Regions from separate parts of the Serratia sp. CoH_134_PS_4 genome, predicted to be linked through region 1. Evidence: predicted binding sites of a transcription regulator. Region 1 holds the regulator's gene; each other region holds the start of a gene.

The links. The regulator Fur, encoded in region 1, represses iron uptake genes when iron is present. The targets are predictions, from matches to a motif close to ATAATAATGAGAACNACTATCAA.
Positions count from the first base shown of each region.
Region 2: AC2FCQ_RS03035 (TonB-dependent receptor domain-containing protein) is a predicted target of Fur. The motif match lies at 1,413-1,435, and genes of this name have one in related genera.
Region 3: exbB (tol-pal system-associated acyl-CoA thioesterase) is a predicted target of Fur. The motif match lies at 1,330-1,352, and genes of this name have one in related genera.
Region 4: sodA (superoxide dismutase [Mn]) is a predicted target of Fur. The motif match lies at 1,005-1,027, and genes of this name have one in related genera.

Region 1 is NZ_JBXWKI010000004.1:45,737-47,944, reverse strand. It holds gene AC2FCQ_RS08560 (glycosyltransferase) at 1-594, shown strand, start outside; gene fur (ferric iron uptake transcriptional regulator) at 801-1,247, opposite strand; gene fldA (flavodoxin FldA) at 1,568-2,107, opposite strand.
Region 2 is NZ_JBXWKI010000001.1:662,180-664,387, forward strand. It holds gene AC2FCQ_RS03035 (TonB-dependent receptor domain-containing protein) at 1-1,278, opposite strand, end outside; gene AC2FCQ_RS03040 (serralysin family metalloprotease) at 1,598-2,208, opposite strand, start outside.
Region 3 is NZ_JBXWKI010000005.1:80,930-83,137, forward strand. It holds gene exbD (TonB system transport protein ExbD) at 1-278, opposite strand, end outside; gene exbB (tol-pal system-associated acyl-CoA thioesterase) at 282-1,256, opposite strand; gene metC (cystathionine beta-lyase) at 1,712-2,208, shown strand, end outside.
Region 4 is NZ_JBXWKI010000007.1:195,951-198,158, forward strand. It holds gene fdnG (formate dehydrogenase-N subunit alpha) at 1-5, opposite strand, end outside; gene fdhD (formate dehydrogenase accessory sulfurtransferase FdhD) at 160-978, shown strand; gene sodA (superoxide dismutase [Mn]) at 1,106-1,726, shown strand; gene AC2FCQ_RS13365 (methyl-accepting chemotaxis protein) at 1,851-2,208, shown strand, end outside.

The DNA of each region.
Region 1 (2,208 bases):
CCGCCTGAACCGCGGGGAACGTTGCATTTCATGGCGGGACGGCAGGTGGGTGAAGCGGATAAGACCCGCATGGCAAAGCTGATTTTTAGCACGAGCTACCTGGAATACTGTTCCGTTGGCAATCGTGCTGGGCTGGATCTGGTGTCTTTGCAGCAGGCGCAAAATATCGAACCTTACCTGGATCTGATCACCGTGGCTTACGATCGGCGCGGAGAGTTTATCGGTTTTTTCAATGCGGCGACCGTCAGTGAACTGTATGCCATAGACACGGACTACCTTTATCGCGATGAAATGAAACCTCTTGATGAGGCTTACGACAGCTTTGTGCAAAGCCACTGTGTCGCTGACGATTATTTTGTCTGTAGCTTGGCGATTGAGAGCCAATTTCGGGGGCTGGGGTATTTTAACCAAATGTTTGCCTTGATTCAGCTACAGGCGGATCAACGCCAGGCGAAAAACATCGCGCTGTGCGTCTGGCAAAGTAGTGATGCCTGCAAAATGTATTTGAACAAGGGGTTCCGTATTCGTGGTGTGTTCGACCAAGCCAAGGCAATGTTTTTTGATCGGCTGCTCTTTCTTGAATATGCATTGTAACGAGTTTACTCATCCGCGTGTCGGCGGGGGAGTTGACGTTGAAGTGGGTGTAAGTGGGAAGTGAGAAGTACCGTGGAGAAGTGCCGCTGCAATTGTTGTCATTTAGCTATGATCTTTCCCCGGGCCTGTCCGGGGATTTTTTTATCTATTTGCTTCAGGCATAAAAAAACCGCCGTTAAGGCGGTTCTCAATGCCGGTTAAGGGCATTATTTTTTGTCGTGCAGAGTGTCGTCTTCGCGGCAGTCACCCGTTTCACAGTGGCCGTACAGGTACAGGCTGTGGTTGGTGAGCTTGATGCCGTGTTGTTTGGCGATATCACGCTGACGCACTTCGATAGATTCATCGCTGAATTCGATCACTTTGCCACAATCCAGGCAAATCAGGTGGTCGTGATGATGTTGCTGGGTCAGTTCGAACACGGACTTGCCGCCTTCGAAGTTGTGACGAGTCACAATGCCTGCATCATCAAATTGGTTCAGTACGCGGTAAACCGTAGCCAGGCCAATTTCTTCGCCCATATCTATCAGTTTTTTGTACAGATCTTCCGCACTGACGTGATGGCATTCCGGATTTTGCAGTACTTCCAGGATTTTGAGTCGCGGAAGCGTGACTTTTAAGCCGGCCTTCTTCAATGCGGTGTTGTTGTCAGTCATGCGGATTCAGTCCTGTTACTATGCTAATCAAGTTGAGGCGTTCTCGCCTGTGGCATCGGTCGGCACAAAGTGTTAATTGCGTCTCATTATAGAACCGGTTGGCCTAAATAGAAACCGCCGGTTGTTAACAAAGATATAATTGCACTATTGCATGTTGCACACGCAACGTCTTGATGGATGGGATAAACCGATATCTCAGTCTACCTTGACGATGTGAGAAGTTACAAATGTGTATCTTCTATTGCAGTAATCCGTACTGCCGATGACGGCCCTGCCGGCAACACTATGCACTTTGCAGGGCTTTTGTTCAACCTTTGGCGTTACCCGACGATCTCGGCCAGGCTCAACTCTTCGACGATTTGTTTTACCCAACCTTCGACACGTTCATTGGTCAGTTCTGGCTGGCGATCTTCGTCAATGGCGAGACCGATGAAGTGGCTGTCACTCGCCAGGCCTTTCGACGCTTCGAAGTGGTAACCTTTGGTTGGCCAGTGGCCTACAATGGCGGCGCCACGTGGTTCAATGATGTCGCGGATAGTCCCCATCGCATCACAGAAATATTCTGCATAGTCTTCTTGGTCGCCACAGCCAAACAGCGCAACCAGCTTGCCGTTGAAGTCGATCTCTTCCAGCGTTGGGAAGAAGTCATCCCAGTCACACTGGGCTTCGCCGTAGTACCATGTCGGGATACCGAGCAACAGAATATCGAAACCTTCCAGGTCTTCTTTGCTGCTTTTGGCGATGTCGTGAATTTCGCAAACATCGTCGCCAAACTGTTGCTTAAGAATTTTCTGGATCATCTTGGCAATGTTTTCGGTATTGCCAGTGTCGCTGCCAAAGAAAATGCCTACATTAGCCATATCGCGTATAACCTTTAAATTCAATAAATTGCATTACACGATGTTAGCGCTGACCACGATAACACCGATTAAAATGATGCCATAGCAAGGGAAACCCTTAC
Region 2 (2,208 bases), on a different contig from region 1:
CCGGTCCTGTACATACCCACCCAGCACGTAACTACGGCTGTCAGACTCTGGCTGCATGATGGCGGTGAACGCGCTTGGCGCCGGTTCTTCCCGGAATGGTCGCTCGGTATCCGCCACGCGTGCATTAACCCCACCACTCAGCGTATGGCGACCCAACGTTTTGGCGATCTGTGTTTCAAAACCGTAGGTGTTAACGTTGTAGTCGGAGTAAACCCGCTCCATGCTGCCGGTACTGGTCGGCATGTAGGTGTTATCATGTGCTTGAGTCTGCTGGTAATAGATTTTTGATGTCAGGGTATCGACAAAATCATTGTATGGCGTCCATTCATCTTTCAGGCTGACGCCCCAACGGCGCGTATTGCTCTGCTGCTGTGCGGTGCCCAGAATGGCGCTTCCGGCCGAATTCCAACTGTCGTAATGGGTATGGTTGGTTTTGTCGTAGTAATCTACCGTGCCGGTGAGTTTGTGCTCGTCGCTGGGTTGCCAGATGCCGGAAGCCATCAGCGCATTGGAATGCCAGTTGGCCGGATAAGCCTCATTGGTACCACTGTTATTTTGCGTTTCCTGCCCATCCCGGCGGCTATACACAAACACCCCTCGCAACTGCTCATCGCCTGCGGCAGCGGTGATGCCGTTATGCCAACTGCGATTGGATGAGTCGTAATCGCTTTGGTAACCAAAGTAGGTCTGCTTGGTGGGTGACAGATACTGGTCCGCCGTCTTGGGTGAAAACGATACCGCGCCACCGATAGAGGTATTACTGCGTTCTGTTGACGTCGCCCCCGACTCAATGTCCACTTGGCCGTACATGTAAGGGTCAAGATAGTCCCTGCCGATACCGAAAGTGTTGAGCCCCGCACGGCTAACATAGCTACGCCCAGTCGCATCTGGTTGTGGGATCCCATCGACATCCAGCCCTACACGGTTACTCTCCAGACCACGGATGTTATATCCGGTGTAACCACTGCGATCGAACCCGCTTTTCCCGGAAGAAGAGCCACCACTGACACCCGTTGCACCAATCAGCGTTTCATAACGCATTATTGAGCCAAAATCATTCCCCCCTTTTTTTTGCATATCTTGTGCAGAAATCGTGGTTATTGTTCCGGCTTTTTTTTCAATTACCGGTGCAACAACCGTTATTTCCTCTTCATTTTGCGTGGTCTTTTGTATTAAGGGTTTATTTACTTCACCATTAACGTAAAAAGTGGTGCTGACCAGAGCCCCGCATAGGACGGACTGCCCGATAATTCCCCGGTAATTAAAAGTTTTGCGCATGTATTAACCCTGCATTAATTATTAGTATAAGCTCGCAGTTGCTTCGTCACCCGGGAGTTAACCGGGATCAACAATATTAATGAAAAGTAATAATGTAAAAATAAAGGTCTTTCTACGTAGACTTGATGAAACACATGATAATGATAATGCTTATCATAAGCAATATCATCACAATATTGATTGATGTATTGACGCACTATTTCCCTATTGCTTACGCAATCCTTACATAGCGGTACTACAGTAGGCCGGAGACGGAGGTTCAAGCATGCAGGGATGAAAAACCCTGAGAGAACGGTGGGCATAACCCACCGTGACTGAGTTAAACAATAAAGTCTGTCGCCGTATTCGCCTGCCCTACAATTTGAACCAGGAAGTCTGGAGAGGCGTGACCATTTATATTCAGCGCTAATTCACTTAAATTGCTTTGTGAATTATAGGTCAGCAGTGCTTCCCCTGCCTGGCCACTGAAATTGTCAACAAAATGAATAAAGTCCGCACCTTTAGCGCCGTGATTAAAGAAGGACAGATCAATTTTGTCGATGCCGGTTTCAAAGTCCACGATCTTATCAGGGGATGCGAAAGGTGAATCACTCACCGCTGCGAAAACAAAAATATCGTTGCCGCTGCCACCATATAGCTGATCCTGCCCCCCACCGCCGTAGATCACATCATTACCGGCACCGCCGTAGAGAATATTGGCGGCGTTATTACCGACGATAACATCATTACCCGAACCACCGATGGCATTTTCAATAATTGCACCCAGTGCAATGGACACGTTCCCCTTCAACCCACCGACATCAGAGAAGGAGCCTTCTGTCAGGTTGATGCGCTGGTTCTGCGTATAGCCGGAGAAATCAAGGGTATCATTACCGCCCGCATCCCAAACGGAGAAAACCAATTTCTGGCTGCTGTCCGTCGCCGTGTAGA
Region 3 (2,208 bases), on a different contig from region 1:
CGTTGATCCAGCACCGACGTCAGTTGATCTGCACTGACAGCTTGCTCGCCAACATAGAGCTGTTTGTCCGCTTTCACCGACAGAAACACCGGTTTTTCCGGGCGCGGCTGCGGTTTGGCGGAGGACGCCGGAAGATCGACACGGATATCTACCGTTGCCAGCGGCGCGGCCACCATAAAGATGATCAACAGCACCAGCATAACGTCGATAAACGGCGTCACGTTGATTTCATGCAGTTCGCCGCTGTCGTCCAAATCTTCATTTAAGCGCATCGCCATAACTCACCCCACCCGCAGTTGGTGTGAATGCTGTGAACGTTTGGCTTCCGCCGTGGCGGCCAGATCCAAACCGCGACCCAGCAACAGCAGAACCTGCGCCGCTACGTCGCCAACCTGTGCACGGTGGCCGCTGATCACGCGGGCAAAGATGTTATAAATCACCACCGCCGGGATCGCGGCGACCAAGCCCAGAGCGGTGGCCAGCAGCGCTTCTGCGATGCCGGGTGCAACGACTGCCAGGTTGGTGGTCTGCGAGTGGGCAATGCCGATAAAGCTGTTCATGATGCCCCAAACGGTACCGAACAGACCGACAAACGGCGAAATGGCACCGATGGTCGCCAGGAAGCCATTGCCACGGCCCATATTACGGCTGTAGCCCGCTACGCGGCGCTCCAGACGGAAACCGGTACGTTCCTTGATGCCGTTGTTGTCGTTGGATGCCGCCGACAGCTCCAGCTCGTTCTGTGCATCGTTCAGCAATACGGAACTGATGCTCTCGTCCGAGAAGCTTTGCGCCAGCTCAGAGGCTTCGTCCAGCGAGCGGACGTTGGCTAACGCCAACTGTTCACGGCGCAGACGGCGCTTGGCGCGGAACAGTTCGCTGCCTTTAGAGAACAAGATGGTCCAGGTGACAATAGATGCCAGCACCAAACCGATCATCACGATTTTTACCACGATGTCCGCATGTTGGTACATGCCCCAAACGGACAGGTCCATACCGCGGGTTTCTGGCGGTTGGATGGTCGGTTGTGGGTTCACCGGCGTGACATTTTCCGGCGTGGCTGCAACAGCAGGCGCCGCAGCCGGAGTAACGCTTTCGGTAACGGCTGGATTAGCCGCCGGTGCTGCCTGAGCGCTACCGGCCAGACCCACCACTAATACCATTGAAGCGATCAGACCGCGGCCGAATGCCTGGCCCCATTGCGCCCGGCCCTGACCGAACGATCCTTGATTTAAATTCTTGCCAGCCGTTTTCACGCTGTGCCTCCACCCGTTACCAATCAAAATTGAGGAATAATTCAGCGTGCGATCATATCAAACCACTCAGGGATTGATAGTAGTTCTCATTATTATTTACCAAATAATCGGGAAAATTATCGCCACGGCGTCCGCAACGCTCTCCCGCTAACCCATTCGCGACCTGTTCGGCCCTATAAGCACCTTTTATAAGGTTTTTCGTCACTTTTACGGCACAGGGCTGCAACAACGTCATCGTTTTATCGCATTTTGTCGTCACATCACGAATTTACCGATAAATCCGCTTGGTCATTGCGGCCCTGCAGAAGGATGACGTGCAGGAACAGCATCGGGCAGAGGATTGCATCCGTTTCTGCATTTGGCGGTTAAAACGTCTGGATGGCTATTAAATGTCATGCTAACGTAAGGACTCTCGTAAATGGCCCGTGAAGACCCAATAAGGTGAGCCCGCTCCCATGACGTCAAAGAACATCGAAACCACCCTGATCGGCGCCGGGCGCAGCAAGCGCTATACACAGGGCTCCGTCAATCCCGTCACCCAGCGCGCTTCTTCACTGGTCTTTGATTCCGTCGCAGCCAAAAAGCACGCCACCGCCAAGCGCGCTCATGGCGAGCTGTTTTATGGCCGGCGCGGCACCCTGACCCATTTCGCGTTGCAAGATGCGATGGTCGAACTGGAAGGCGGAGCGGGTTGTGTGCTTTACCCTTGCGGTGCGGCGGCGGTTTCCAACGCCATCTTGTCCTTCGTCAGCGCTGGGGATCACCTGTTGATGACAGGTTCTGTCTATGAACCAACGCAGGATTTTTGCACCCATATCCTGAGCCGTATGAACGTAACGACGACCTATTTCGATCCATTAATAGGTGCCGATATCGCCGGGCTGATTCAGCCCAATACGCGCGTGGTGTTCCTTGAATCGCCGGGTTCGATCACCATGGAGGTTCAGGATAT
Region 4 (2,208 bases), on a different contig from region 1:
TGCATGGGGGTCTCCTTTCACTCGCGATTGTCACATTGTTTCAAATGGCGCTTTCCCCCTGGAAGCGGGAAGCGCTAAAATTACTGTTGTTTTTACGGTGGCAATATTACCACAGCGTGTATGTGGTTGTTACAAACAGGTGCCAGTTAAGTGAACAATATAAACTCAGACCAACTTATAAATGAGACACAGCTCACAGGGGTGACCCAGGCTCAGGTTCATCAACGCGGGCAACTCGCCACCGCACAGCCGGACTGGCTGGCGGAAGAAGTCCCGGTCGCGCTGGTCTATAATGGCATCTCTCACGTGGTCATGATGTGCACGCCCAAAGATCTGGAGGCATTCGCCCTGGGTTTTTCCCTGTCGGAAGGCATCATCGAATCACCACGCGATATCTACAGTATAGAGATTAACCAAACCTGTAACGGGCTGGAGGTACAAATAGAGCTCTCCAGCCGTCGTTTTACCGGTTTGAAGGCACGCCGTCGTGCCATGGCAGGCCGCACCGGCTGCGGCGTATGTGGTATTGAACAGTTGGCGGATATTTTCCGTCCGCTGCCTGCGCTACCTTTCACCCAGCGCTTTTCCCTCACCCATCTTGATTCCGCATTGAAACAACTGCGAGAAGTGCAGGAAGTGGGGCAACTGACCGGTTGCACCCATGCCGCCGCCTGGTTATCGCCGCAAGGGGAATTGCTCGGTGGATGTGAAGACGTCGGCCGTCATGTTGCCCTGGATAAACTGCTCGGCGTCCGTGCACAACAGGGTTGGCAGCAGGGCGCGGTATTAACGTCCAGCCGTGCCAGCTATGAAATGGTGCAGAAGGCTGCGATGTGTGGCGTGGAGATTTTGTTCGTGGTGTCGGCGGCCACTTCATTAGCCGTGGAGATCGCCGAACGCAGCAACCTCACGTTGGTCGGCTTCAGTAAACCCGGCCGTGCCACGGTGTTTACCCACCCGCAGCGCATTGTTGATTAGGCTAAAGCCACACAATAAGTAGGGCATTGATAATCATTTTCAATATCATTTAAATAACTATAATGATCCGACTGCTTACGCGGTGCTCACATAATGCGCCGCCCATATACCCTTGGAGATGATGATTATGAGTTACTCACTGCCATCCCTGCCGTACGCCTACGACGCACTGGAACCGCATTTCGACAAGCAGACGATGGAAATCCATCACACCAAACACCACCAGACTTACGTTAACAACGCCAACACCGTGCTGGAAGCTTACCCAGAACTGGCTCAATACAGCGTTGAAGAACTGATCCAGGATCTGGATAAAGTGCCTGCTGACAAACGCACCTTCATGCGTAACAACGCTGGCGGTCACGCTAACCACAGCCTGTTCTGGAAAGGCCTGAAAATCGGCACCACCCTGGGTGGCGATCTGAAAGCGGCTATCGAACGTGATTTCGGCAGCGTTGAGAAATTCCAGGAAGAGTTCGAGAAAGCCGCAGCGACCCGCTTCGGTTCAGGTTGGGCTTGGCTGGTGCTGAAAGGCGACAAACTGGCTGTAGTCTCTACCGCTAACCAAGACAGCCCGCTGATGGGCGAAGCCGTTGCCGGCGCTTCAGGTTTCCCAATCGTGGGCCTGGACGTGTGGGAACACGCTTACTACCTGAAATATCAAAACAAACGTCCAGACTACATCAAAGCATTCTGGAACGTGGTTAACTGGGATGAAGCCGCTGCACGCTTCGCTGCGAAGAAGTAATTCGCACTCGGCAATAAAGATACCCGCTTAATGCGGGTATTTTTTTGACCAAAATTCGCTAAAGTTTGACCGCTCTTTGCCGATGGTTTGTTCAATTGACGTTCGCCCGGAAAGGAAAATCATTATGGCGGCATTGCAAACATTGGCAGGAAAGTTCGTTCATCTCACCGTCGGTAAAAAGCTCGGTCTCGGATTTGGTCTCATGCTGTTGCTGACCGCAATCATCGCCGGTACTGGCGCACAGTATCTCCATATCATTGAATCACGGGCCTATCGCATCGATTTTAGCAATCGTCTGAACGACGAAATCAATCAGGCCAAATATAACCGTGCGCTCTTCGGGCAAACCTACAAACCGGAATACCTCAACAATAACCGCACCAGCATCGAAAATGCGGTGAAGCTGATCAACCAGGGCCAGAACCTGAATTGGGATCCTCAGAGCAAAAAAGACCTTCAGCGTTTGGTCGTGCTGATCAGCC